3 regions of the Brachybacterium sp. AOP43-C2-M15 genome follow, and region 1 is predicted to be linked to each of the others. Evidence: riboswitches for the same ligand, from Rfam matches in the RefSeq annotation. Region 1 holds a riboswitch; each other region holds the start of a gene.
What was found. Region 1 has a riboswitch for thiamine pyrophosphate ahead of ACT3SP_RS06270 (bifunctional hydroxymethylpyrimidine kinase/phosphomethylpyrimidine kinase). Riboswitches for the same ligand answer to the same signal wherever they lie in the genome.
Positions count from the first base shown of each region.

Region 2: another riboswitch for thiamine pyrophosphate. It lies ahead of thiO (glycine oxidase ThiO); the one in region 1 lies ahead of ACT3SP_RS06270 (bifunctional hydroxymethylpyrimidine kinase/phosphomethylpyrimidine kinase).
Region 3: another riboswitch for thiamine pyrophosphate. It lies ahead of thiC (phosphomethylpyrimidine synthase ThiC); the one in region 1 lies ahead of ACT3SP_RS06270 (bifunctional hydroxymethylpyrimidine kinase/phosphomethylpyrimidine kinase).

Region 1 is NZ_JBQSWB010000004.1:218,882-228,140, forward strand. It holds gene pepN (aminopeptidase N) at 1-2,171, shown strand, start outside; gene ACT3SP_RS06245 (mechanosensitive ion channel family protein) at 2,299-3,249, shown strand; gene ACT3SP_RS06250 (globin) at 3,246-3,677, shown strand; gene ACT3SP_RS06255 (acyl-CoA thioesterase) at 3,719-4,216, opposite strand; gene ACT3SP_RS06260 (acyl-CoA thioesterase) at 4,257-5,195, shown strand; gene ACT3SP_RS06265 (thiamine phosphate synthase) at 5,152-5,826, opposite strand; gene ACT3SP_RS06270 (bifunctional hydroxymethylpyrimidine kinase/phosphomethylpyrimidine kinase) at 5,823-7,463, opposite strand; TPP riboswitch at 7,454-7,547, opposite strand; gene glgP (alpha-glucan family phosphorylase) at 7,693-9,259, opposite strand, start outside.
Region 2 is NZ_JBQSWB010000001.1:51,336-60,594, reverse strand. It holds gene ACT3SP_RS00220 (carboxyltransferase domain-containing protein) at 1-590, opposite strand, end outside; gene ACT3SP_RS00215 (LamB/YcsF family protein) at 587-1,357, opposite strand; gene ACT3SP_RS00210 (hypothetical protein) at 1,433-2,341, shown strand; TPP riboswitch at 2,378-2,484, shown strand; gene thiO (glycine oxidase ThiO) at 2,479-3,669, shown strand; gene thiS (sulfur carrier protein ThiS) at 3,666-3,914, shown strand; gene ACT3SP_RS00195 (thiazole synthase) at 3,917-4,783, shown strand; gene moeB (molybdopterin-synthase adenylyltransferase MoeB) at 4,780-5,931, shown strand; gene ACT3SP_RS00185 (Sir2 family NAD-dependent protein deacetylase) at 5,951-6,973, opposite strand; gene ACT3SP_RS00180 (hypothetical protein) at 7,033-9,078, opposite strand; gene ACT3SP_RS00175 (ABC transporter substrate-binding protein) at 9,097-9,259, opposite strand, start outside.
Region 3 is NZ_JBQSWB010000007.1:230,490-239,748, forward strand. It holds gene thiC (phosphomethylpyrimidine synthase ThiC) at 1-1,227, opposite strand, end outside; TPP riboswitch at 1,227-1,337, opposite strand; gene ACT3SP_RS09905 (NAD(P)H-dependent oxidoreductase) at 1,453-2,280, opposite strand; gene ACT3SP_RS09910 (cupin domain-containing protein) at 2,417-3,370, shown strand; gene ACT3SP_RS09915 (hypothetical protein) at 3,464-4,699, shown strand; gene ACT3SP_RS09920 (RidA family protein) at 4,793-5,173, opposite strand; gene ACT3SP_RS09925 (N-acyl-D-amino-acid deacylase family protein) at 5,217-6,833, opposite strand; gene ACT3SP_RS09930 (FAD-dependent monooxygenase) at 6,817-8,427, opposite strand; gene ACT3SP_RS09935 (hypothetical protein) at 8,624-8,857, opposite strand.

The DNA.
Region 1 (9,259 bases):
TCGAGGTCTCCGACGCCCGGCGCATGTTCGCCTGCTTCGAGCAGCCCGACCTCAAGGCGACCTTCGCCCTGACCGTCACCGCCCCCGCCCACTGGCGGGTCATCTCCAACGCCCCCACCCCGGAGCCGTCGGCCGCTGCGGAGGGAACGGCGACCTGGACCTTCGAGCCCACCGAGCGGATCTCCACCTACCTGGTCGCGCTGATCGCCGGCAACTACCAGGGCGGCACCGGCGAGGTCACCACGCGCGACGGACGCACCCTCGACATGGGCGTGTTCGCGCGCGCCTCGCTCGCCGAGCACGTCGACGCCCAGAACGTCATCGACGTGACGAAGGCCGGGATCGACTTCTACGAGCAGGCCTTCGACCAGGACTTCCCGTTCCGCAAGTACGACCAGGTGTTCGTGCCGGAGTACAACATGGGGGCGATGGAGAACCCCGGGGCGATCACCTACGTGGAGGCGTACGTGTTCCGCTCGGACGTCTCCGACGCGATCCGCGAGCGCCGCGACCTCACGATCCTCCACGAGCTCGCCCACATGTGGTTCGGGGACCTGGTGACCATGCGCTGGTGGGACGACCTGTGGCTCAACGAGTCCTTCGCCGAGTACGCCTCCACCCTCGCCAGCGCCGAGGCCACCGGCTGGACGGACTCCTGGACCACCTTCGCGCTGTCCGAGAAGGGCTGGGCCTACCAGCAGGACCAGCTCCCCTCGACCCATCCCGTCGTCGCGGACATGGTCGACCTCGAGGCGGTCGAGACCAACTTCGACGGCATCACCTACGCCAAGGGCGCCTCGGTGCTGCGCCAGCTGGTGGCCTACGTGGGGCGCGAGGAGTTCTTCGCCGGAGTGCGTGCGTACTTCGCGAAGCACGCCTGGGGGAACACCGAGCTGAGCGACCTGCTGGCCGAGCTCGAGGCCACCAGCGGCCGCGACCTGAGCTCCTGGGCGCAGCTGTGGCTGCAGCAGGCCGGGGTCACCACCCTGCACCCCGTCATCGAGCGCGACGGGGACGGCACGGTGACGAGCTTCGCGATCGCACAGACCGCCCCGCAGGAGCACCGCACCCTGCGCCCCCACCGGCTGCAGGTGGGCGGGTTCTCGCTGCGGGACGGCACCCTGGTGCGCACCGAGTCCGTCGAGCTCGACGTCGACGGAGAGCTCACCGAGGTGCCGGAGCTGGCCGGGAAGCGCGCCGATCTGTGGCTGCTCAACGACGGCGACCTCGCCTACACCAAGGTGCGCCTGGACGAGCAGTCACTCGCCGTGGCGATGGAGCACCTGCGCGACCTCGACGACTCCCTGGCCCGCACCCTGCTGTGGTCCGCGGCCTGGGACATGGTGCGCGACGGAGAGCTGCCCAGCCGCCGCTACCAGCAGCTGCTGCTCGCGAACCTCACCGGGGAGAGCTCCTCCTCGGTGGTGCGCACCCTGCTGCAGCAGCTGGAGACGGTCGCCGGGCCCTACGCGGCTGTCGACCAGCGCGCGCTGCGCACCGAGCAGGCGGCCGACGCGGTCTGGGCGCTCGCGGAGGCGGCCGAGGCGGGCTCCGACGCGCAGCTGCAGTTCGTGGAGAGCTTCGCGCGTCTGTCCCGCTCCGAGGAGCACCGCCACACCCTCGAGGGGCTGCTGGGCGGCAGCATCGCCCTCCCGGGCCGCGAGATCGACACGGAGCTGCGCTGGAAGCTCGTCATCTCCCTGGCCGTGCTCGGCGGGATCGACGCCGCCGGCATCGACGAGCAGCTGGCGGCCGATGACACCCAGTCCGGTCGCAAGCACGCGCTGACCGCCCGCGCCGCGCTGCCCACCGAGGTCGCCAAGGCCAAGGCCTGGCGGCGCACGATGGAGAAGGACACCCTCGCCAACGAGTCGATCACCGCCGTGGTCCAGGGCTTCCGTCGGGTGGTGGACGAGGACCTGCTCGCCCCGTACCGCCAGCGGTACTTCGACGCCATCGCGCAGGTGTGGCAGGAGCGCTCGAACGAGATCGCGACCCGCCTGGTCGGCGGCTACTTCCCTCACTCCTACGGCGGACAGGGCGTGCTGGACGCGGCCGACGCCTGGCTCGCGGACGCCGAGGAGGCCCCCTTCGGGCTGCGGCGCATCGTCATCGAGGGCCGGGACACGGTCGCCCGGCAGGAGCGCGTCCGCGCCGCGGACATCGGCTGACGGGACTCCGGGCGCCGGGGAGCCGCTCGGAGCTGCCCGGTGCTGCCCGGGGCGGGCTCGGGACGGTGACCGACCTCGCCCCCGGCCGCCCCGGACTTTCGCGCCCGCGGGCATTATCGTCGAGAGCATGTTGGACGACCCCCTGGATCCCGGACGCGTGCTGTCCGCGCCGACCACCGACGACGCCCTGTCCCTGATGGACCAGCTGCTGCGCTGGCTGGCCACCAGCGGGATCAAGATCGTCATCATCGTGGTCGCCGCGAGCCTGGTGAGCCTGCTGGCGGGGTGGCTGCTGCGCCGCTTCTTCCGCACCATGGCCCAGTCCGGGTCGAAGATCTCGAGCGTCACCGGCACCGTCATCAAGCGGGACCCGCGGTCCCAGAAGGCCGCCCAGGCACGTCGGGAGCAGCGCGCCAGCACGCTGTCGAACGTGGCCCGCAACATCGCGCACGTGATGATCTGGTCGGTCGCCTCGGTGATGATCCTCTCCGAGATCGGCGTGAACGTCGCCCCGGTGATCGCGAGCCTCGGCGTGGTGGGCCTGGCCGCCGGCATCGGCGCGCAGACCATCATCAAGGACGTGGTCGCCGGCGTGGTGATGCTGTTCGAGGACATCGTCGCGGTCGGCGACTGGGTGGACCTCGAGTTCGCCGAGGGCACCGTCGAGTCGATCAACCTGCGCGCCACCCAGGTGCGCGGGGTCGACGGCGTCCTGTGGACCGTGCGCAACGGCGAGATCGTGCGCGTGGGCAACTACGCGCGCGGCTTCTCCAACGCGGTGGTGGTGCTCGACATCGACGCCGACGCCGACGACGAGCTCGTCACCCAGGTCGTCGAGACGGTCTCCGCCGAGATCGTCGAGGACCCCGAGTGGAGCCCCCTGATCCTCGGCGGCGCCGCGATCACCGGCATCCTCGACGTCGACGGGAACCGCTATCAGCGGCGCGTGACGGTGCAGACCGTGCCCGGCCAGCAGTGGGGCGTCGAGCGCGAGCTGCGTGCCCGGATCCGCCGCGGTTTCGCCGCCTCCGACATCGCCTTCGCGATGCCCCGCTTCGTCGAGAGCGGGGCGAAGTGACCGAGCAGATCAGCTTCTACGAGGCCGTCGGCGGCCACGAGACCTTCGAGCGCCTGGTGGACCGCTTCTACGAGGGCGTGGCCGAGGACCCGCTGCTGCGGCCGATGTACCCCGAGGAGGACCTCACCGGGGCCAAGCACCGGCTGCGCACCTTCCTCGAGCAGTTCTGGGGCGGCCCGAAGACCTACGGCGAGGAGCGCGGTCATCCGCGCCTGCGGATCCGCCACGCTCCCTTCCCGGTCTCCCCCTCGGCCCGGGACGCGTGGCTGCGCCACATGCGCGCGGCGGTCGACTCCCTGGAGCTGCCGCCCCTGCACGAGCAGACGCTGTGGGACTATTTCGAGCGGGCCGCGAGCTCTTTGGTGAACACGGCCGACGGCGGGGAGGCCCCGGCCGCCGGGGCGGAGGTGCCGGACCGGCTGAGCTGAACCGGGCACCGCGCTGCCGGGGCGTCGCTCCCCCGGTGCCCTCAGTCGCGGAAGCGCAGCGGCTCTCCCGCGAACGGCTCGAGCTCCTCCCTGGTCCGCGCCTCGAGGCGCACGGGTGCGCCGGAGTCCGCGTCGACCAGCACCACCACGGTGCGCGCACGCGCGTACGGCGCGGCGCCCTCGGGATCGTCGCGGGTGAGCACCAGGTAGTCGACGCTCAGGCTCGCCCCGCCGATCCGGGACAGCCACAGCCGGACCACCACGCCGTCCCGCCGGTGCCCGAGCGGCCGGGCGTACTCGATCCGCTGCGAGGCGATGACGGTGCTCAGCGCGGCGCCGGCACCGCTGACGGGCAGCGCCGCGGGCGGCTGCGGTGCTCCGAGCGCGACCTGCTCGGCGGGCGGCTGCCAGAAGGCGGCGATGCGCGCCTCCTCGAGCAGGCGCACCACCGCCGCGTTGTTCACATGGCCGTAGGCGTCCAGGTCGGTCCACCTCACCGGGACGGTGATGTCGATCGGCTGCGGGGCGGAAGAGTTCATGGCTCTCATCGTAGGCCCCATGACCAGTACGATCGTCTCCATGACCTTCCCGCGCACCGACCCGTCGGAGATCGCCGCCGGCCTCGTGGATCTGCTGGATCTGACCGAGACCGCTCCCTTCGGCGAGTTCTCCACGCCCGCCACCGTCGCCGCCTACCAGGGCGAGTCCTCCCCGCAGCCCGGCGGGCACGTCTTCGGCGGCCAGGTGATGGGCCAGGCCGTGATGGCGGTGGGGCGCACCGTCTCCCCCGAGCGCCGCATCCATTCGATGTACTCCTACTTCCTCGCTCCCGGGGACCCCGCGCACCCGATCCGCTTCCAGGTGGACTCCCTGCGGGACGGCGGCTCGTTCTCGGTCCGGCGCGTGCTGGCCACCCAGCCGGGGGTCGAGGCCGACGAGGAGGAGCGCACCATCCTGGCGATGACCGCCTCCTTCCAGGAGGTGCAGGACGGACTCGAGCACTCCGAGAGCGCCCCCGAGGCCCCGGCCCCCGAAGGTCTGCCCACCACGGCCGAGGTGCTCACGGGCATCGACCATCCGATCGCGCACTACTGGTCCACCCAGCGCCCGATCGACATCCGCCACGTCACCGATCCGATCTACCTGCGCCCCGACCCCGCCTCCGACACCGCGGACACGCAGATGGTGTGGATGCGCACCCTGGCCCCCGTCGGCGCGGAGCCGCTGCTGCACGACGCGATCCTCGCCTTCGCGAGCGACTACACCCCCTTCGAGCCGATCCTGCGCCGGCAGGGACTGAGCTGGATGACGCCGGGGCTGAAGATGGCGACCATCGACCATGCGATCTGGTGGCACAAGCACGTGCGCGCGGACGAGTGGCTGCTGTACGTGCAGCGCTCCCCCTCGGCCTCCGGCGGGCGGGGCGTCACGCACGGTCAGGTCTTCGACCGCGGCGGCGACCTGGTCGCGACCGTCACCCAGGAGGGGATGATCCGGGCGCGGCCCGCCGATCGCTGAACGCGGCGACGATCTGCCGCGCCACGGCCTCCGGGCGCTCGGCGTCCATGATCGCCCGCACCACCGCCATGCCGGCGACCCCGGTGGTCGCGAGCGCCGGGGCGTCCGCCGCGGTGAGGCCGCCGATCGCCACCACCGGCAGGCGTGTCTCGTCGACCAGGCGCGCGCTGCCCTCGAGGCCCAGCGGCTCGCGGCCGGAGTCCTTGGTCGGGGTGGGGCGGAAAGGGCCCGCCCCGATGTAGTCGAGCAGGTCGTGGAGGCGCTCCGCCGCGCGGACGGTGGCGAGCGTGCCGGTGGTCATGCCGATGATCGCGTCGTCGCCCAGCAGGGCGCGGGCATCGGGGACCGGGAGGTCCTCCTGGCCCAGGTGCACGCCGTGGACCTCCACCCCGCGGCGGCGGGCGGCCCAGGCCACGTCGACGCGGTCGTCCACCACCACGCGGGTCGCGGGCCGGGCCGCATGGACGGCGTCCGCGACGGCGCAGGCGAGCTCCAGCAGCTCCGGGGTCGAGGCGTCCTTGGCCCGCACCTGGATCATGCCGGCCCCGCCGGCGGCGGCCGCGGCGGCGGCCTCGACCGTGCGGCGTCCGGTGCCCGAGGTCACCAGGTAGCAGCGCAGGTCCAGGCTCATCGTGCCTCCGCCCTGTCCGGGTGGCGCGCCGGTGCCGCGGCGCCGAGCCGCAGCGCCTGGTCGAAGAACTCGAGCTCGTGGCGGCAGGCCAGCAGATAGGCGCGCAGCGCCGCGGCGCGCACCCGCGGCGAGGCGGCCTCGAGCTCGCGCTCGACCTGCGCGAGCGCCTCCTGCGTGGCGGTGACGAAGCCGGGATCGCGGTAGGTGTCGAGCCAGTCGGCGTAGGGGTGGTCCGGTGGGACGGCGGGCAGCGCGGCTCCCGCCTGCGCGTAGAGCCAGTAGCAGGGAAGCACCGCGGCCGCGCCGACGGCGAGGTCCTCCCCGAGCGCCGCGGCCAGCAGGAAGTCGGTGTAGGCGCTCGTCACCGGGGAGGGCTCGGTCCCTGCCCCGGCCTCGTCCCCGTCCCCGAGACGGCTGCGGTGCAGCTCCGACTCGACGGTCAGGCAGTCCGTGGCCCCGCGGGACCAGAGCTCCTGGGCCGCGGGGTCGCTCGACCTGGCGGCCAGCGCGGCGAGCGAGCGCGAGTACCGGCGCAGGTAGTGGGCGTCCTGGTCGAGGTAGAAGGCGAACTCCAGCTCGTCCAGGCTGCCGTCGACCAGGGCCCGCACGAACTCGGAGCCGGCGATCGCGCGGGCGGTGTCCTCCCCCGCCGCCCACAGCGCGGCGGTCCAGGGCCCGGCGGGCGGGACGGCGGAGCGGACCGGCTCCGTCCCCGGGGCCTCGCGCCCCGGCGCCGCGGGGACGTCCTGCACGGTGCCGAGAACCGCGGGCAGGTGGGCCGGGACCAGCCACGGCGTGGACTCCCCGGCGCTCTGCAGACGGCGCGCGCGGTGGAAATGGTCGACCGGTCCGTGGCCGGTCCCCACCCGCAGCGCCTCGCCGTGGGCGATCGCCTCGTGGAGCCATCGGGTCGACCAGGCCAGCGCCTCCTCCGGTCCGTCCCCGGCCGCCAGCCGGGTCGCGAGCGCCGAGGAGAGGGAGCAGCCCGTGCCGTGGGTGCTGGTCGCCTCGAGCCGGGTCGAGCGGACGGGGTGCACGGTCCCGTCGGGACGCACCCAGCTGTTGGTGACCCGGCGGGAGCGGAGGTGGCCCGTCTTGACCACGACGGCGACCCCGGTCTCCGCGGACCATCGGCTCGCCTGGGCGAGAGCCTCCTGCTCGTCGGCGGCGGGCTCGCGGCCGGTCAGCCGGGCGAGCTCCTCAATGTTGGGGGTGACGACGTCCGCGCGGCGGCAGAAGTCGATCATCGCCTCCTCGGCCTCGGGCTCCAGCAGGCTGTCCCCGCTGGTCGCGACCATCACCGGGTCGACGACCAGGAGCGGTGGCGGGGTCCCGTCGAGCCAGGCCGCGACGGTGCGGATGATCTCCGCGGTGGCCAGCATGCCCGTCTTGACGGCATCGATGCGCACGTCCTCGCCGACGGCCCGGAGCTGCTCGGTGAGGAAGGACGCGGGCGGGACGTGGATCTCCCGGACCCCACGGGTGTTCTGGGCCACCAGCGCGGTGACCGCGCTCATGCCGTAGCCGCCCGCCGCGGCGATGGACTTCAGGTCCGCGGCGGTGCCGGCGCCCCCGGAGGGGTCGGTGCCCGCGATCGAGAGCACGCGGGGAACTCGGGCAGGATACGTCGGTGTCATGGGGACATCCCTTCGCCAGTACGAACTAGATCAGGTTCCACGGGTGTGTTCTCAGCGCCGGCGGGCGCACCCCGTGTCCGCGGATCAACGTACCAGTCCCGGGGATCAGCCCGGTCCCGGGCATCAGCCCATCGCGGCGCGAGTCCGGGCGAGGGCGGCGGTGGTCATCTGCTGCACGTCGGGCAGCGTGCCGGCGGCCGCGACCGGCAGTCGTCCCGGCCGGCACCTCTCAGGCGGTGGTGACCAGCCCGAGCTCGGCGCGGGAGGCCAGCACCGGATGCTGCGGGGTGATCCGCACGGTGCACCCCTTCTCGCCGGGTGCGGTGAGGGCGAAGCGGGCGGTCCAGCGACCGTCCTCCCCCCGCTGCAGCGGGATCAGCTGAGGATCGATGATCTCCTCCCCGGTGCCGATCTCTCCCAGGACCGCCTCGACGAGCACGTCCGCGTCGCCCAGACCGCCCAGCTCGACGTCGGCGACCAGGGTGATCTCGGCGCCGGTGGGGACGGAGCCGTCGGCGACGCCCTCGAGATGCACCCCGGCGACCGAGACGCCGGACCAGGCGTCCTGCACCCCCGCCTTCCAGGCGGTGAACTCGCCGGCCAGCGCGGGATCCGCGACGAAGGCCGAGGCGGCGCGGGACGCCGGGAGGTACAGGTCGGTGACGTAGTCCCGGACCATGCGGGCGGCGGTGATCTGCGGGGCCACCTTCACCAGCGAGGAGCGGACCTTCGTCATCCAGCCGCGCTGCATGCCGCGGGCGTCGCGCTCGTAGAACAGCGGGACGATCGACTGCTCGAGGATCTCGTAGAGCGCCTCGGCCTCGATCGCGTCGCGCTGCGCCTGGTCGGCGACCTCCGCGGTGGGGATGGTCCACCCCGCCGAGTCATCCTTCATCTCGTCCCACCAGCCGTCGGAGACGGAGAAGGTGAGCCCGCCGTTGAGGACGGCCTTCATGCCGGAGGTGCCCGAGGCCTCCTCCGGGCGGATCGGGTTGTTCAGCCACACGTCGGAGCCCGCGATGAGCACCGAGGCCATGCGGATGTCGTAGTCGGGCAGGAAGGCGATGCGGTGGCGCACCCCGTGGTCGTCGGCGAACTGCACCAGCTGCTGGAGGAACTCCTTGCCGGGCCGATCGGCCGGATGGGACTTGCCGGCCACCACGATCTGGACCGGCCGGTCCTCGTCGAGCAGGATCCTCTTCAGCCGCTCGGGGTCCGAGAGCATCAGCGTCAGGCGCTTGTAGGTCGAGACCCGGCGGGCGAAGCCGATGGTCAGCGCGCGGGGGTCGAGGATGTGGTCGGTCCAGGCCAGCTCGGCCTCGTCGGCACCGCGGCGCAGCCAGGACTCCTTGACGTGCTCGCGCGCCATGTCGACCAGGTCCGCGCGCAGCGCATCGCGGGTCTCGGTGAGCTCGTGGTCGGTGAGGGTCGCCAGTGCGCTCCAGTCGCTCAGGGACGAGACGTCCACGTCCCCGAGGGCCTTCTTGAACAGGTCGTCCATGTGCGCGGAGGTCCAGGTCCGACGGTGCACGCCGTTGGTGACCGAGCCGATCGGCACCTCGGGCACCTCGAAGCCGGGGTAGAGGTCCTGGAACATGGCGCGGGAGACGGCGCCGTGGAGCCTCGCGACCCCGTTGGAGCGCTGGGCGATGCGGAAGCCGAGCTGGGCCATGTTGAACACGTCCCCGCCCTCCTCGATGCCGAGTGCGAGCGCGGCCTCCACCGGCAGCGAGGGGATCAGACGCGAGAGCCCGCTGCCGTCGGCGTCGAGGTAGCTGCGCAGCTGGGAGGCGTCG
Region 2 (9,259 bases), on a different contig from region 1:
TGCCAGCCGCCGGGGGACGGGCGAGGGTAGATGCCGCAGTACCGGGAGGCGAGGCCGACGGCGCCGGCCGGCACGGCGGTGCGCGGCTCGCCGCGGCGGGGCACGTCCCAGGGCGGGCCGACGGGGGCCGCGGAGTCCTCGGCGAGCAGATACGCGAAGCCGGGGGCGAAGCCGCCGAAGGCCGCCGTCCAGCGCGCCGCGGAATGGGCGTCGATCAGCGCGTCCGTCCCCATCCCGAGCAGAGCGGCGACCACGTCCAGGTCCTCGCCGTCGTAGACCACGTCGACGGTGACCTCCTCGCCCGGAGAGTCCTGCCGGTCCGGGACGGGCAGCTCGCGCAGCAGCGCGGTGAAGTCCTGCAGGTCCTGCGGGGCGGTGCCGGCGAGCAGCAGGGTGCGCTCGGCCGGGACCAGGTCCACCAGGTGCTCCGGGGACAGGGCCTGCACCGCGGCCGCGACGGCGAGCACCGCGGCGGTGTCCGGGTACTCGGCCAGCAGCGCGGTCTCGCCGGCGCGATGCACGGCCAGCGGGGGGTCGAGGGTGTCGGGGATCGTGCTCGTCGGCCGCGCGACCTCGCCGTTCCCGCTCACAGCGCCGCCTCGAGCCGCACGCCCGCCGACTCCAGGCCGGCGCGCACCGCCCGGGCGAGCTCCACCGCGCCGGGGGTGTCGCCGTGCAGGCAGAGGGAGCGGACCGGCAGCTCGACCCGGCTCCCGTCGGCCGCGCGCACCCGCTGCTCGGTGGCGATCGACAGGGCCTGCTCGGCGACCGCCGCGGGATCGGTGAGCACGGCGCCGGGCAGAGCGCGCGGCGTCAGGGTGCCGTCGGGGAGATAGGCGCGATCCGCGAACCCTTCGAGCACCACCTCGATCCCGGCCCTCCGCGCGACGTCGACCACGACGGCGCCGGGCGCGGCGACCAGCGGCAGCTCGCCGCCGAGCTCCTGCAGCGCCTGCACCACGGCGGCCGCCTGGGCCTCGTGATGGGCCAGGGCGTTGTAGAGGGCGCCGTGCGGCTTCACCCCGCGCACCTGCGCCCGCTCGGCCCCGGCCATCGCCTGCAGCGCCCCCACCTGCACGATCAGCAGATCGGTGAGGTCGGCGGGAGAGACGTCGAGGAAGCGCCGGCCGAAGCCGCCCAGATCCGGATAGGCGACGTGCGCGGTGATCGCGACGTCCCGGGCGCGGGCCGCACGGGTCGCCGCCCGCATGGTCCCCGGGTCCCCGGCGTGCCCGCCGCAGGCGATGTTCGCGGTGGTGACCACGTCGAGCATCGCGGCGTCGTCCCCCATCGACCAGGCGCCGTAGCCCTCCCCGAGGTCGGCGTTGAGGTCGAGCGGCGTGAGCTGGGCGGTCATCGGGGATCCTCTCCTTCACGCGGGGCGGCGGGGCATGTCCATTGTCGGCCCTCCGGAGGCCGATAGTGTCGAATCATGAGCCAGAACCCCGCCGACCGGCCCGTCGGCGCCACCCAGGATCCGTCCCCCACCACGCCGGGGGCGGTCCCCGACCTCCCGGCGGGTCTGGGATCGAGCGATCCTGCGGCCCCGATCCGCTTCTCCTCGTCGGACGTCTCCGCGGCGGCCGAGGTGCTGCAGCGGTCCGAGCAGGGCGACGCGGAGCTGCTGCTCGCCCTCACCGACGAGCAGCTCGCCGCGCTCGACGGCTACGAGCGGCGCCAGTTCACGGCGACGCCCTGGCTCGACGAGCACCCCGACCGGCGGAGCTTCGCGGCCGGGGTCGGGCTGCGGGCGCTCATCGCCGCCGGTCAGGTCCGCGAGACCGTCGACCCGGAGAGCGGACGGGCGCAGTGGCGAGCGGACCCCGAGCTCGCCGGCTGCCTGGTGCTGCGGCGCACCGCGACCCTCTTCCTCACCGCCGAGCGCACCGTGCAGACCGCCCAGGGCCCCCAGGTGCAGCGCCTGCACCACTGTGTGCACGACGACGGGGTGCTCGAGGAGGAGGTGACACCCCTCGGCATCCACCGCTTCACCCCGCTGCGGCGGGAGCAGGCCGTCGCCCGGCTGGTGCACCTGCTGGACCCCGAGGGCACGACCACCCGGTCGGGCGAGCCGCTGCGGGTGCGTTCCTCCGCTCTCGCGAGCAGCGCGATCGCCCAGCAGCTCGCCCTGACCCGCGCGCTCACCGTGCTGACCGTGGTCCGCACGGCCGACGGGACGGTGCAGCAGGCCAGCGTGTACGCGACACCGGAGGGGGTGCTGACGATGGAGGCCCTCGATCCCGGCGCGGACGACCCGCAGCTGGAGTTCCGCGCCGTGGACGCCGAGGACCTGCGCGCCCTCGCCACCGTCCTGATCACCGGCGGGGGAGCGCCCGGGTGACCTCTCTGCGCGGGAGGCGTTCGACGGCATAGACTCGAGACCTTCCGTGGGAGCCCGGGGTGCCGGGCTGAGAGGGCGCGCAGCGCCGACCACCAGCACTGGATGCGGATCATGCCGTCGTCAGGAGGAGAGCGCTCATGCAGCACGTCGTCGTCATCGGAGCGGGCATCGTGGGCCTGCTCACCGCGTACGAGCTGCGCCGCCGCGGGCACCGGGTGGAGCTGCGCTCGCAGGGGATCGCCGAGGGGGCGAGCTTCGCCGCCGCCGGGATGCTCGCCCCCGCCGCCGAGATCCAGCACGGCCAGGGGCCGCTGTGGGACATCATGCGCGCGGCCGGGGAGCTGCACCGCGAGCTCGCCGCGGAGCTCCCCGGCGCCGGGTACCGCGACGCCTCCACCCTCGTCGTCGGCCGGGACGCCGCGGATCTCGCGGACCTGCGCGCCCTGGGCGCCGTCCAGCGCGCGACCGGGGCCGAGGTGCGGGAGCTCACGGGCGCCGCGCTGCACCGCGAGGAGGGGGCGCTGCTGCGCGGGCTCGCCGGCGGCGTGCTCCTCGAGCGCGATCACCAGGTCGACCCGCGACGGCTCGCGGCGAGCGTCCTCGACGCCCTCGGGGCGACGGGGCCCTCGGACCCCGCGCCGCGCTCGGCCCGCTCCGTGCCCGGAGCCGGACCGCCCGTCGAGATCCGGCGGGGCGCGGTCACCGACTGCGCGGGGATCGAGGCCGACGCCGTGGTCCTCGCCGCCGGGCTCGGCGTCCCGGCGATCGACGGACCCCATCGCGCGCTCGACCTCTCCCTGCGCCCCGTCCACGGCGACATCCTGCGCCTGCGGGTCCCGCAGTCGCTGCTCCTGCCGGGGGAGGAGAACCTCGTCGGACGCACCGTGCGCGCCCTCGTGCGGGGCCGTCCCGTCTATCTCGTCCCCCGCGACGACCGCACCCTCGTGCTCGGCGCCACCAGCCGCGAGGACGACCTCGCGGGCACCTCCGCCGGCGGGGTGCTGCAGCTGCTCCAGGACGCCGCGGAGATCCTGCCCGCCGTGCGCGAGACCGAGCTGCTCGAGGTCACCACCCGCGACCGCCCCGGCACGCCCGACGACCTCCCGCTGCTCGGCCCGGTCCCCGGAGCCGAGCACGTGATCGTCTCCACCGGCTACCACCGCCACGGGATCCTGCTGGCCGCCTGGGCCGCGCAGCGCACCGCCGATCTGATCGACGCAGTCCCCCCGGACTCCCGCACGGCCGAGCACCTGCACGCCGTGCGCCCCGACCGCTTCACCCCCGGCGCCGCTCCGACCGGCGCCCCTGTCTTCGAGGAGGCCCGATGACCAGCACCCTTGCTCTCACCGTCAACGCCGAGGAGCGCGCGGTCCCCGCCGCGTGGACCGTGCGCGATCTCGTCGCCGATCAGGTCGGCCAGGAGGTCGGCGAGGACGGTCGCGCCGCCGACGGCGGATCGCTCGGCGTCGCCGTCGCCGTCGACGACGCCGTCGTCCCCCGCAGCCGCTGGGCCGCCACCGCTCTCACCGACGGTGCGCGCTGCGAGATCGTCACCGCCGTCCAGGGAGGCTGAGCATGACCACCACCGATCGCGCTCCCGCGGCTCCCTCTCCTGGGGCTCCCTCTCCTGCGGGCGACCCGCTGGTCGTCGCCGGCCGGGCCTTCGCCTCCCGGCTGATCATGGGAACGGGCGGAGCCCGGGACCTCGCCGCCCTCGAGCGGGCCCTGATCGCCTCCGGCACCGCTCTGACCACGGTCGCCATGCGCCGCTACTCGACGCAGACCCGCGGCTCGGTGTTCGAGCTGGTGCGCCGTCTGGGCATCGACGTGCTCCCGAACACCGCCGGCTGCTACAGCGTGCGTGACGCGGTGCTGACCGCCGAGCTCGCCCGCGAGGCGCTCGAGACCGACTGGGTCAAGCTCGAGGTCATCGCCGACGAGGAGACCCTCCTTCCCGACGGGGTGGAACTGCTCGAGGCCACCGAGGAGCTCGTGCGGCGCGGCTTCACCGTGCTCCCGTACACGAGCGACGACCCCGCGCTCGCCCGCCGGCTCGAGGACGCCGGCGCCGCCGCGGTGATGCCGCTCGGCAGCCCCATCGGCACCGGACTGGGGATCCTCAACCCCCACAACATCGAGATGATCTGCGAGCGGGCCGGGGTGCCCGTCGTCCTCGACGCCGGGGTCGGAACCGCCTCCGACGCCGCGCTCGCCATGGAGCTGGGCTGCTCCGCCGTGCTCGTGGCCAGCGCCGTCACCCGTGCCCGCGAGCCCGAGGACATGGCCCGCGCCATGGACCTGGCCGTGCGCGCCGGGCGCGCGGCCGCGGGGGCCGGTCGCATCCCGCGCCGCCGCCTCGCCCTGGCCTCCTCGGCCCCCGACGGGCTCATCGACCCCGTCGAGCGCGGAGAGAGCGGCGGACGGGAGGCCGAGTCGTGGTGACCCACCCCCCGCTGGTCGAGCCCGGGCCGGAGCTGCGCCCCGACCAGATCGACCGCTACCGCCGCCAGATCACCCTCGCCGCGATCGGCACCCTCGGCCAACGGCGCCTGCGCGCCGCCCGCGTCCTCGTGGTCGGCGCCGGCGGCCTGGGCACCCCCGCGCTGCAGTACCTCGCCGGCGCCGGCATCGGCACCCTCGCCGTCGTGGACGACGACGTCGTGGACCTCTCCAACCTCCACCGCCAGGTCATCCACGGCACCGAGGGTCTCGGCACCCCCAAGGTCGACTCCGCCGCCGACGCGGTGCGCCGGATCAATCCGGAGGTCTCGGTCGAGACCCATCGGACGCGCCTGGACGCGGAGAACGTCGTCGAGCTCGTGCGCGGCCACGACGTGGTGCTGGACGGCTCCGACAACTTCGCCACCCGCTACCTCGTGGCCGATGCCAGCGAGATCACGGGCGTGCCCGTGGTCTGGGGTGCGGTCCTGCGCCACCACGGTCAGGTCAGCGTGTTCTGGCCCGGTCGCAGCGCCCACTACCGCGACGTGTTCCCGGAGCCGCCGGCACCGGGCGAGGCGCCCTCGTGCGCCGAAGCCGGGGTGATCGGCACCCTGCCCGGGATGATCGGCACGGTCATGGCCTCCCAGGTGGTCCAGCTGGTCACCGGGACGGGCCGGCCGCTGGTGGGCACGCTCATGCTCTGGGACGAGGCGACCAGCTCCACCCGCTCACTGCGCATCGCGCGGGATCCGGACCGGGCCCCGGCCACGCGCGTCGAGGTGCCCGCCGCCGCGGACCCGTCCTGCCGGAGCGGCGGTCCGACGCAGGAGGAGACCCTCGACGTCCCGGCGCTGCGCCGGCTGCTGGACGGCGGCGTGACCCTCGTGGACGTGCGCGAGCCGTGGGAGACCGCCGCGGGCACGATCGACGGTGCGCACCCGATCCCGCTCGGGGAGGTCCTGGACCGCGGCGCGGAGGCGCTGCCCGGCGGCGTCGGCGGGGGCGAGGTGGTGCTGTTCTGCCAGGGCGGGGTGCGCTCCGCCCAGGCCCTGGAGAGGCTGCGACCGGCCTGGAGCGGGCGCGAAGGGCACCTGCGTCATCTCCAGGGCGGCTATGCGGCCTGGTCGGCGGACTCCTCGCAGCCCTGAGCCGCTGCCGGAGCCGGCCTCAGCCGGCGAGGGCCGACCACCGTGCCAGGACGTCCTCGAGCCGACCGTGCAGCCGCAGCGTCGCCTCGGGGTCGGCGCGGGTGGGTCCGTCGTTGAGGATCACGACGTCCTTGCCCGACTTCCCGGCGGCGCGCACGAAGCGCAGCCCGGACTGCACCGTGAGGCTCGAGCCGAGCACCAGCAGCGCCTCGGCGGCCTCCAGCGCCGCGAAGGCCGCGGCGACCACCTCGGGCCGGGCGGACTCCCCGAAGGACACCACGTCCGGCTTGAGGATCCCGCCGCACAGGGCGCACGGCGGATAGCGGAAGGTGCTGGTGCGATCCACCTCGGCGTCGCCGTCCGGGGCCTGGGCCGCATCGGCGGCGAGCTCCGGCAGGCGCGCGGCGAGCTCGGGGTTCATCGAGAGCATCCGCTGATGGAGAGCGGTGCGCGCGGAGAGCGCATCGCACTGCTGGCAGCGCACCCGGTCCAGACGTCCGTGCAGGTCGACCACCGGATCCGAGCCCGCGGCCGCATGCAGCCCGTCCACGTTCTGGGTGATCACCGCGGTGAGGGGGAGGGGTGTCGGGTCGAGCGCCGCGAGCAGTCGATGGGTCGCGCCGGGACGGGCGCTGCGGAACTGCTCCCAGCCCACCGTGGAGCGTGCCCAGTAGCGGCGCCGTGCGAGGTCGTGGCGCATGAACTCCTGGTAGGTCATGGGGGAGCGCGGCACCGCATCGCGACCTCGGTAGTCCGGCAGCCCGGAGCCCGTGGACATGCCGGCACCGGTGAGCACCGCGACCGGGCGTCCGCGCAGCAGCGCGAACCCTGCGTCGATCTCGTCCGGGACGCTCCGCAGGCCGTACTGCGCCCCCTCCATCGGCCCCCAGGCGGGCAGGCGCGGCCCGCCGCGGGTGGGACCGGGGCCGTCCAGCGGTGCGCGGGCGGCGGTGGAGAACCAGCGGCCGACGTCGGCGGCGGGGCCCGCCGTGCCCGGGACGGGAGCGTCCGGTTCGGTGTCGGAGCGGTGCGCGCGGCTCATCCCTCGAGCGTAGGCGCTGGGGCCCGGGCGTCGCGGGCGACCGTCTCCGCCGTCGCGGGTCAGCGGGCGGGCAGCGGCAGGATCCTCTCGTGACGGGCTCCCCAGCGCGCCGGCAGGCCGGGGGAGTCCGGGCCGTCGTCCCACCCGGCCGCCATCAGCGCCAGCGCCACGAGGGTGCCGCCGTTGGCCGGCAGGTAGGCGGGCAGTCCGGGGCGCTGGGGGAAGTGCCCGGCGCGGTCGCAGCGGTTCTTCACCGTCGGCAGCAGCAGGGCGTCCACCGCATCCTGCGGACGTCGCAGACGAGCCGCCGTCATCGCCAGCGCCGGGCAGTCCCAGCCCCAGGTGGAGTCCCAGTCCCAGTCCGCCAGCGCGTCCTCGAGCGCGGCCCCGGCCGCCTCGTCGGGGATCGTCCCGGTGGGCGGCACCATGCCGTGGGCCAGCAGATGCGAGGGATGATCGGACCTGTTCATCGCCGGTCCCGCCCGGAAGGTCGTGAGCCTGCCGTCGGCGCCCAGCGGGGAGTGGATCCGCTCGGCGATCGCGGTGAGCTCCCCGGCATCCCGCGCCCCGCGCCGGTGGCGCCAGCCGTCGGCCACCCGCAGCGCCCACGCCGTGTAGGCGAGCTCGAACGCAGGGTCCCGCAGATGCCGCCGCTCCGGGACGTGCCGCTCCTGGGCGCCGATCAGCGGCGGCCCCAGGCCGAGGCGCTTCCCGTCCGGCCGCAGCAGGTCCTGCAGGCACAGCGCCGTCTGCTCGACCAGCTCCTGCAGCATCGGATCGGCGCCGGAGGCGGGATCGGCGCGGCGCACGAGCTCGGCGAGGTGGATCGGGTGGGGCTGCTGCCACAGCAGGAACGGCCCGATGTCGCTCGGGGACTCTCGCAGGTCGGGGCCGATCTGCTTGGGCCAGCGCGCCCCGCGGCATCCCTGCCGTCGGGCCGTCTCCTGCGCGACGGGCAGCGCCGTGGCGTAGAAGGACAGGCTGCGGCGCAGCGAGGGCGCATCGCCCCAGAGGGCGAAGTGGGCCGCATGCCACCAGTGCATCTCGAGATGGAACTTGCCGTGCCACGAGTTCGCGAGCAGACCGGTCTCCGCCGGCGGGAGCTCCCCGGCGGCATGGACCCGCTGGAGGTAGCGGGACAGCACCGCCCTCCGCTCGATCTCCTCGGCCCGGGGGTCGTCCGCCGCGCCCAGATCCAGGACGCCGGTCGTCTCCCAGTGCTCCGCCCAGAAGCGTGCCGCCCTCTCGCGCACCGCGGGACCGGTCGGCTCCGGCAGTCGGCCCCGGGCCGTCGCTGCCGGGGGAGCGGCGCGGGACGCGCGGGGGAGGAGCTCGAGGACCACGTCGAGAGCACCGCGTCCGGGGTCCGGCTCCAGGCGCACCGTCTGCCCGTCGGCAGGCATCGGCCGGGCGCCGTGGACGAGGACGTCGTACTCGAGGTCATCGACCTGGCGACGGATCCGATTCCCCTGCGTCGACGTGCTGTGGTCCGACGGGCGCGTCCAGTCGGCCGCGAGGTCCCAGCCCCGTGACCCGTAGGGGAAGTCCAGCACCAGCTCCAGGCCGGGAGCGTCGATCCGCAGAGCGAGCGCGTCGAGGGTCGGGTCCGAGGTGGTGCTCACGGTGCAGCGGGTCCCGCGGTACCGGAACGTCGAACGGACCGTGCCAGTCCACAGGTCCAGCTGCTGGTCGGCGTCCGTGATCTCCTCGGGACGCGGGCTCGCGCCCCTCGCCGGATCGGACAGCGCGAAGCGGAGCAGGGAGAGCTTGTGCGGATTCTCCCGGAACCAGGCCGCGGTGGGCCCCGGGTTCTCGGTGCCCTCCTCGAGGTCCATGTGCAGGGCCCGGCCGCGCGGGGAGTCGTAGGGGCGCGGCAGGGACTCCCACGGCGCGGCCGGCGGATCGGGCATCGTGTGCCACCCCCACTCGGCGAGCGTGTTGACCCTGGTCTCGCTGCTGCCCGGCCCGCAGAAGGTCTGGGTCCCGGTGCGGTCCACGCCTGCGGCGAACCCTCCGTTGCCCACGGAGAGGATCACGTCGTCGTCGCCGCTCAGCCGTGGGGAGTGGCGTGAGACGACGGTGCGGACATCGATGCTCGTGCTCATCGGGTGCTCATCGGGTGCTCATCCGGCGACGGCGGCGACGGCCTCGTCGTGCCAGGACCGCGCGGCCTGCTCCGCCGTCGCGTTCCCGAACAGGACGTCGTTCTGGTGGCGAGGGGTGATCTCCTCGACCGCGGTGGAGCCGGCCGGCCCGATCCAGGTGGGCTTGAGCTCCTGCTCGCCC
Region 3 (9,259 bases), on a different contig from region 1:
GACCAGGGGGCCGAGCGTGTAGAAGGGCGCGCCGTCGCACAGCTCCTGCTGGCGCTCCACGTTCTCGCGCACCAGGTGCAGCGGCACGTGCCCGGGGCCCTCGACCATCACCTGCACGTCGTGCTCCCAGGCGCGGCGGGTCAGCTCCGCGAGGGTGTCGAGCTCGGCGAACTGGGCGGCGTCGTTCGCGTCCGCCAGGCACCCCGGGCGCAGCCCGTCGCCCAGCGAGAAGGACACGTCGTAGCGGGCGAAGATCTCGCACAGCTCGTCGTAGTGCTCGTACAGGAAGTTCTCCCGGTGGTGGGCCAGGCACCAGCCCGCCAGGATCGAGCCGCCGCGGGAGACGATCCCGGTGACCCGGTTCGCGGTCAGCGGCACGTAGCGCAGCAGGACCCCGGCGTGGATCGTCATGTAGTCCACGCCCTGCTCGCACTGCTCGATCACCGTGTCGCGGAAGATCTCCCAGGTCAGCGCGTTCGCATCCCCGTCGACCTTCTCGAGGGCCTGGTAGATCGGGACGGTCCCGATCGGCACCGGGGAGTTGCGCAGGATCCACTCGCGGGTGGTGTGGATGTCGTCCCCGGTGGACAGGTCCATGACGGTGTCCGCGCCCCAGCGAGTGGCCCATTCGAGCTTGGAGACCTCCTCGGCGATCGAGGAGGTCACCGCCGAGTTGCCGATGTTGGCGTTGACCTTCACCAGGAAGGCGCGGCCGATGATCATCGGTTCCGCCTCGGGATGGTTCACGTTCGCGGGGATGATCGCGCGGCCGGCCGCCACCTCGCTGCGCACCAGCTCCACGTCGCAGTCCTCCCGCAGCGCCACGTAGCGCATCTCCGGGGTGATCTCGCCGCGACGGGCGTAGTGCATCTGGGTGACGCGGCGCCCCGGGAGGGAGCGCAGCGGGGGTCGGCTCGCGCCGCGCCACTCCGCGCTCGCCTCGCCGCGGCGCACGGCGCTGCGTCCGTCGTCGACGAGGGTGCGGCCGCGGCCGCTGTAGGTCTCGACGTCCTCTCGGCCGTCGATCCATGCGGAGCGCATCGGGGCCAGGCCCACCTCGGGCTCGCAGCCGGGCCCGGCGGTGCGGTACACCTCCAGCGGCGGGTTCGGCACACCGGCGGGGGAATCGTCCTGGGCGATCCGGGTGACGGGCACCCGGATGCCGTGGGCGGGGTCCTCGAGGTGGCCGAGGCTGTGGGTGGGGTAGTTCTCAGGGCGTGCGGACATCGTCTCGCTCTCCTTCTTCCTTCGCCGGCATGACCCGGGGCAGGTTCGGTCGGTGCTCGAACCGCGACAGTTCGATCTCAGCCCGCTGCGACGGGCACCCGAGGGATCGGCGACGACGGTAGCAGATGCCCGGCCGGTCACGGGGAGAGGACCCCTGGCCGGGACGCGGCGGATCGCTCGGACCACGGATCGCTCGGACCACGGATCGCTCAGACCACGGCTCACTCAGACCACGGCGCCGAGGTCGACCCCGGCGTCGCGGCGATGGATGCCGAGATCCGTGCGACCGGTGGCGATCCGCGGATCCAGGGCGCGCAGCTCCGCGGGGTAGTCCCCGTCGCGCAGGCGTCGATAGGGGCGGCTCGGCTCGCTGTCGATCCCGGCCAATCGGTCCACCAGGCGCCGGGTCTCGCGCTCGCCGTCCACTTCGTCCAGTCCGTCGGCGTCGTGGACGACGTGCAGGTCCAGCACGTCGATGCCGACGTACCAGAGGGCGCCGTGGGTCAGGGGGAACAGCAGCGAATCCAGGTCGCCGCTGACCCCGCGCGGCCCGATCGTGCGCTCGTCGTCCCCGGCGGTGACCACGATGAGCGCCCGACGTCGGGTGAGACCGCCGTCCCCGTACCGCCGCGGCATCCCGAGCTCGGGGTCGAGCTCGCTGTCGTAGGCGAAGCTGTCGGTCAGCACGCGATCGAGCCAGCCTTTGAGGATCGCCGGGGGGCCGTACCACCACAGGGGGAACTGGAGCACGAGCAGCTCGGCCTTCGCGAGCTTCTCCTGCTCGGCCCGGACGTCCGTCGCGGTCAGCCCCCGGGTGTAGGCCTCACCGGCGAGCGCGGCCAGATTGCCCGGTCGGTCGGCGGGCTCTCCGAGGTCGCGGTCGCCGAGCACGGGATCGAATCCCTGGGCGTACAGGTCCGAGGTCATCACGTCGTGGCCCTGGGACAGGGCCCGGGTGCCGGCGCGGAACAGGTGGCCGCTCAGCGACTGCTGTCGCGGGTGGGCGAGCACCCACAGGGCGGAGCCCGGGAGCGGGGGATGGTCGACGGTCACGAGGGACCTCCAGGTGGGGCGGTCGGTGCGGAGCGCAGTGTCGCTCCGTCGGTCATGACCCAGTCCACCGCACCCCGAGAGAGACGGAGAATGCTCTGAACGCTGAGATCCATATGCCAGCGTCTACGCTGGAGGGATGGAGATCCTCACCGAAGTGCTCGGCAACCTCCGCTCCTCGGGCGCCCTGATCGACCGCAGCCTGCTCACCGAGCACTGGAGCGTCCGGGTCGAGACCGGATCCTCGATCACCGTCGCCACCCTGCTCCGCGGGAGCGGCTGGCTCCACCAGCAGGGACGGGACGCCGAGCCCCTGGGAGCACGGGACCTGGCGATCCTCACCGGCCGCGGGCCGATCCTCCTGAGCAGTGACCTCGACGGCGCGGCGGAGCCCACCTGCGTCGTGACGGCCGAGGGCTCCTGCCTCGACGCGGAGGGCGCCGTGCTCGCGAACGAGCGCGTGGGCCTGGACGCCCGGGTCCGCCGCGAGCGGCTCGCGGCGGAGAGCGTGCTGCTGACCGGGACGCTCCCGACCTCCGGCCGGATCGCCGAGCGGCTGCTGAGCGCCCTGCCGAACGCCGTCGTCGTCCCGCGCGAGGAGCAACGGTCGACCGCCCTGGATCTCCTCGAGAGCGAGCTCGGCAACGACGAGCCCGGTCAGCAGGCGGTTCTCGACAGGCTGCTGGACCTCGTGCTGATCGGGGCGCTGCGGGACTGGTTCGCCCTGGCGGAGGTCTCCGCCCCCGCCTGGTACGGCGCCGCCGGTGATCCGGTCGTCGGCCCTGCGCTGGGTGCCCTGCACGCCGATCCCGCACAGGAGTGGACCGTCGCCTCCCTGGCCCGCCGGGCCGGGGTCTCCCGGGCCGCCTTCGCCCGCCGCTTCGCGGAGGTGATGGGCGAGCCGCCGATCTCCTATCTCTCCGGATGGCGACTGTGCCAGGCGGCGGATCGTCTCGAGCTGAGTGACGACACCCTCGACTCGATCGCCCGGCAGGTGGGCTACTCGAGCTCCTTCGCGCTCAGCGCCGCGTTCACCCGGGAGTACGGGATGCGGCCCAGCCGCTATCGGGAGACCACCCGTGCGCGCCGATGAGCCGCGTCTCCGCCGCGTCCTCGCCGTCGGCCGTGCTCCTGCGTAGAGTCGACCGCAGTCCCGCACACCGTCGTCACGCCCCGTGAGGTCCCGATGTCCCCTCCCGCTCCGCGCACCGTCCAGGCCACCGACAAGTCCTTCCCCGCCTCCGCGATCGGACGCCCGGTCACCGATCTGGGGCTGGGGCTGCGGGACCTCTCCACCCCGCTGCTCGTGCTCGACGACGCGGCGATCGACCACAACCTGCAGGTGATGGAGGCGTGGACGCAGGAGCGCGGCCTCGAGCTGATGCCGCACGGGAAGACCACCATGGCGCCGGTGCTGTGGCGCCGCCAGCTCGCGGCCGGATGCACCGGGATCACCGTCGCGACCGGCTGGCAGGCCGATGTCGCCCTGCGTGCCGACATCCCCACCGTGCAGCTCGCCAACGCCTGCACCGACCCGGCCCTGCTGCGCCGCCTGGTCGCTCACCTCGCGGCGCATCCCGAGCAGGAGCTCGTGCTCTGGGCGGACTCTGTCGCCACGATCGACCTGCTCGAGCAGGTGCTCCCGGACGACTCGCGGCTCGGGGTGCTCGTCGAGCTGGGAGCCGACGGGGGTCGCACCGGTGCCCGCACCCTCGAGCAGGCGCTCGAGGTCGCCGAGCGCGCGGCCGCCTCGAGCACCCTCGTCCTGCGCGGGGCCGCCGGTTACGAGGGGGCTCTCGGCCATGACCGCTCGGAGTCCGCGCTGCAGGCCGTCGGCGCCTACTGCTCCCGCCTCGCCGAGCTCGCGGAGCAGCTGCGTCCGCTGGTGGAGGGCGTGCCGTGGGCGACCGCGGGCGGCAGCGCCTATCCCGACCTGGTCGCCGAGGCCCTCGCGCCGCTGCAGGGCATGCGCAGGATCCTCCGCTCCGGCGCCTATCTGGTCCACGACTCCGGCTTCTACCAGGGCATCTCCCCGCTCGATGTCGAGCGGGGGATCGCCCCGGACCAGGCGCTGCGCCCCGCGATGCGGGCCTACGCCCGGGTGGTCTCGAGGCCCGAGCCGGGGCTCGCCCTGCTCGACGCCGGCAAGCGGGACGTGCCCTTCGACGAAGGCCTGCCGCGCCCCCTCGCCCGGGCCGCCGCGCTGGGCGGCGAGGAGCTCCCCCTGCCGCAGGCGGAGATCACCGCGCTGAACGACCAGCACGCCTTCCTGCGCTGGGAGGGAGAGGACGGCCCTGCCGTGGGCGAGGTCGTGGTGCTCGGGCTCTCGCACCCCTGCACGGCCTTCGACAAGTGGCGGCTCGTCCCGCTGCTGGACCCGGCCACCGGTGCCGTGGACGAAGCGGTCGAGACGTTCTTCTAGACCTGACCCCCGGACGGGCCCGGAGGGGCTCGGAGGGGCTCGGAGAGGGCTCGGCCGGGATCCGGGTAGGGCCGGTCAGGGCGCCCCCAGGGCTCAGCGCGGGAGGCGGGCCACCAGGTCGATCTCGACCAGGATGTTCGCCAGCTGCGAGCCGACGGTGGTGCGCACCGGGAACGGCTCGGAGAAGAACTCGCGGTAGGCGTCGTTGAACTCCGCGAAGTCGGCGAGGTCCGCGAGGTGCACCGTGGTCTTCAGCGCGTCGTCGAGGCTCGCCCCGCGCTCGGCGAGGACGGCCCGGAGGTTCCGCAGCACCTGCCGGGTCTGCTCCGCGACCGAGTCCGCGACCTCGCCGGTCGCCGGGTCCTGCGGTCCGAAACCGGCGGTGAACAGCAGGTCGCCGCTCACGATCGCCTGGCTGTAGGGGCCGGCGGGCTGCGGTGCGCTGCTGGTGCGGACGGCGTCCTTGGGGGTCATGCTGCTCCTCGGGTCGGTGGAGACGGGTTCGTGGCGGTCGGGGTCATGTCGGTCGGTCCCCTGCCGGCGGGTCGGCGCGGAGGCCGCCGCCGGGATGCTCTCCGGTCAGCCTGCCATCTGCGAGCACCGCCCTGCCACCGACCACGACGTCGTCGATGCCGACGGCGAGTCCGTGAGGGTCCGCGTAGGTCGCCGTGTCGCGGACGGTGTCCGGGTCGACGAGGACCATGTCCGCGACCGCGCCGGGGACGAGGCGGCCGCGCGCGCCGAGGCGGAAGCGGCGGGCAGGTGCGGTGGAGAGGTGATCGATCGCGGCGGGCCAGTCGAGGAATCCGTGCTCGCGCACGTAGGTGCCGAGATAGGAGGCGAAGGTGCCGCGGGCGCGCGGATGCGGATGGGCGCCCACGAAGATCCCGTCGGAGCCGCCGACGTGCCGCGGATGCGCGATCAGGCGCCCGAGGTCCTCCACGCGGCGCTCGTCGCGCACGGCCATCACCACGTTCACCTCCAGTCGCGAGGCGGCCAGGAGGTCCAGGGCCGCGTCCACCGCATCGCTCCCGCGGCGCGCGGCGAGCTGCGCGAGGGTGAGCCCGTGGGCGTCCGCGAACTCCGGGGCGGTGGCGTGGGCGATCGTGATCAGCTCGGGCCACTGCGGGCCCAGGCTCGCGTTCTCGTCCACGCGCGGGAACCACTCCCGTCGCAGCCGTCGGCGCTCCTCGGGCTCGCGCAGCAGCGCGGCCGCCTCCTCGCCGGCCAGGGCGTTCAGGGCCGGGGGCAGCAGGGACATGCCCAGCAGCGAGCAGCCCCGCGTGTACGGGTAGGCGTCGAAGGTCGCGTCGACCCCCTGCCGGGCGAGCTGGTCCATCAGCCGCGCGGCCTCGGCGGCGCGGGTGTGGAAGTGCGAGATGTGCACCCCGACCCCTGCGGCGAGTCCGATCCGGGCGACCTCCTCGATGCCGGCCTGCGAGTTCTCCTCGTAGCCGCCGCGCATGTGGGTCACGTACGGCAGGCCCGCCGGCGCGAGCGGGCGGCACAGCGCGGCGATCTCCTCGGCCCCGGCGAACAGCCCGGGGGTGTAGTCCAGCCCTGTGGAGAGTCCGGCCGCGCCGTCGGCGAGCCCTTCCGTGACGAGCCGGGTCATCGCGCGGACCTCGACCTCGGTCGCCGGGCGGTCCGCGCTGCCCATCACCTCGTGGCGCACCGTGCCGGCCGGCACCAGGACGGCGACGTTCAGGGGGATCGTCCGGTCGTAGCTCGCGAGCAGGTCAGCGATGCGCGGTCCGCGGTAGTGGGGGTGGGGGCCGTTGATGGCGGCGAAGTACGCATGGGCGTAGGCACCGTCGCCGGGCGCGTAGGAGACGCCGTCCTGTCCGCCGATGATCGTGGTGACGCCCTGGCGCAGCAGCGCGAGCTGCACCTCGGCGTCGAAGACCAGGCCCTCGGCGTGGGAGTGGGCATCGACCAGGCCGGGGGCGACGAGGCGCCCGTCGGCCTCGAGGATCCTCGCCTCCGGATGGTCGCGGGGGGAGAGGTCGCCGGTCGCCGCGATGGTCCCGTTGTCGACCAGCAGGTCGGCGCGGACGATCCGACGGTCGTCGACGAGACGGCCGCCGCGGATCAGCAGGCTGCCCCCGGCGGGCGCGTCAGCGGGTGAGGGCATGCGCGTCGAGCACCTCCTGCACGTCGGCCGTCGCGACCGCCCCGGCGTGCACCGGCCAGGAGGCGGCGACGAACCCGTCGGGCCGCACCAGCAGGAGGCGGTCCGTGCGCAGCCGCCCGAGCGGGTCCTCGGGGAAGGCGAACGGGCCCTCGATCCGGTCGGGGAGCCCGACGGGGCGGTCGGCCTCGGCGCCGTAGGAGTGCAGCTGCCAGGTCATCGCCCGCAGCGCGGAGCGGTTCTGCGCGGTGGGCGGCAGGCGCAGGCCGACGGCGCGGTCCGCGGCCCATCGAGGCACAGGATCGCCTGCCGGCACGGCGCGATAGCGGATCCGGTACTGGCCGAGCAGTCCGCCCAGCCGCGGCCCGGCCCGGGAGGCGAGCAGGCGCGGGGCGAGGCGGGCCAGCACGTCGCGGGCACGCCGCCGGGCGAAGGCGGTGCCGCGCCCGGGGCGGGCGATCGCCCCGAAGGCGCGGTCGGTCGCGGAGATCAGGGTGAGCGCCACCGGTCGGCGCTCGCGCTCGTAGCGGTCGATCGCCGTCGGCCCCAGACGGCCGGTGGAGAGGTCGGCGAGCAGGTGCGCGAGGTGGTGGGCGTCCTGCAGGCCGGTGTTCATGCCCTGTCCGCCGACGGGGGAGTGCACGTGGGCGGCGTCCCCGGCCAGCAGCACGGAGCCCTGCCGGAAGCGCGCGGCCACCCGGTGATGGACCCGGTAGGAGGAGAACCAGTCGAGCCGGTCGTAGGCCAGCCCCAGGTCCGCGCGCAGCGCCGCCAGGGCCTCGTCCTGCTCCGGATCGTCGGTGCCGTGCAGCCACACCACCCGGACGTGCCCGCCCGGCCCCATCGGGAACGTCACCGCGAACCGCTGCCTGCCGAAGCGGGCCGCGAGGGAATCCTCGGGGATCCCCTCGACACCGTGCAGATCCGCGACGCAGAAGGTCGCCGCATCGGTGACGCCCTCGAAGGGCAGGTCCAGCGCATGGCGCACCGGGGAGCTCGCGCCGTCGGCTCCGATCACCCATCGTGCACGGATCCGCAGCGGCCCCTGGGGCCCTTCGACCAGTACGTCGACAGGAGCGGCGGCGCCGGCCCCGTCGGTCCCGGCGGCATCGCTCAGCAGGGCGATGAAGCGATGACCCCAGCGCACGGGGACGCCCTCGGCGGCGAGTGTCGAGGCGAGCAGCTCCTCGTTGCGGGACTGCTCGAAGATCGGGGCCCCGGGGAACGGCGTCCACCCGGTCTGGGCGGCCGCGAAGTCCGCGCGGGCCGACGGCGCCCCGGCCAGGATCTGGATGCTCTCGGCGCGGTGGGAGCGGGCCAGGACCTGCTCGGCCAGGCCCAGCTGATCGTAGATCTCCATGCTGCGGGCCTGGACGACGAGCGCCCGTGACTCCCGGGTGGGGCCCGACTTCCCGTCGATCACCAGCGCCGGGACGCCCCGACGGTGCAGGACCAGCCCTGCCATCAGCCCCGTCGGCCCGGCGCCCACCACGAGCACCTCGGTCTCGAGCCCGTCGGGATCTGGCGCCTCGGGAGCGGGCGTCCCGGTACCGGGCGCGCGGGCTCCCGGAGCGTGTGCGGACGGGCAGGCGGTCATGACGGGACCTCGTCTCGAGGGGCTGGGCGGCTCTGTTTCCACGGTAGTCCTCGGCTCCGCGGGAGTCCGCTGCCCCGGGGTCGTTCCCCGGGCGCGTGCGAGAGGGGCGGCCGGAGACCGATGACGCGATGGTCAACGATCCCGGGCCGCCCCTCGGCACCGCCCGGATCAGACAGTGCTGATCAGGCGGTGAGGATCAGGCGGGGGCGCCGACCAGCTCGCGCCGGCGGTCGCCCTCGCGCTCGCTCTCCAGGTGCGCCGCGGAGGACAGATCCACCTCGACGACGGGATAGATGTTCCCGTCCTCCCAGGTGGTGGTGTGCTCCGAGGTGCGGTGGGAGCGGGTGAGGTAGCGCAGCCCCGCGCTCTGGTCGCGGAAGACGACGAGGTGGGACTGCGGACTGTGCTGTCGATGGTCGTTGTACTGCATGGTGCTGCTCCTTCGAGGTCGGCGCGAGGGCCGACGGATGTCGTGATCCGGCGGGTCGCCGGGATGCGCGAGTCGCGCAGGGGTGCGCCCTGTCCGCTGGGGCGGACGGTCGCTCGGCCGATCCCGCTGGGGCGGGAGGCCGGTGGCGCGCACCGGTCGGGCTGCTCCACGGGAGGCCGCCTGGTGGGCGGGATGGAGGCGGCACGAGGGCGCAGGCCGTGCGGGTCGGGCTCCCGCCTCTCTGCCGTCATGGCAGGGCGTGAGCCGCGGGTCCCGCGGCGGTCGGACCGAGCGGGATGGCGCTCGGGTGGCGGGTCTCTCCGCCGGTGGCGACGAGGTCGCCGGTCCGGGTCGCGGGTGTCGACCGCCCACGACCACAGTGGACGCTACCAGGGAACAACG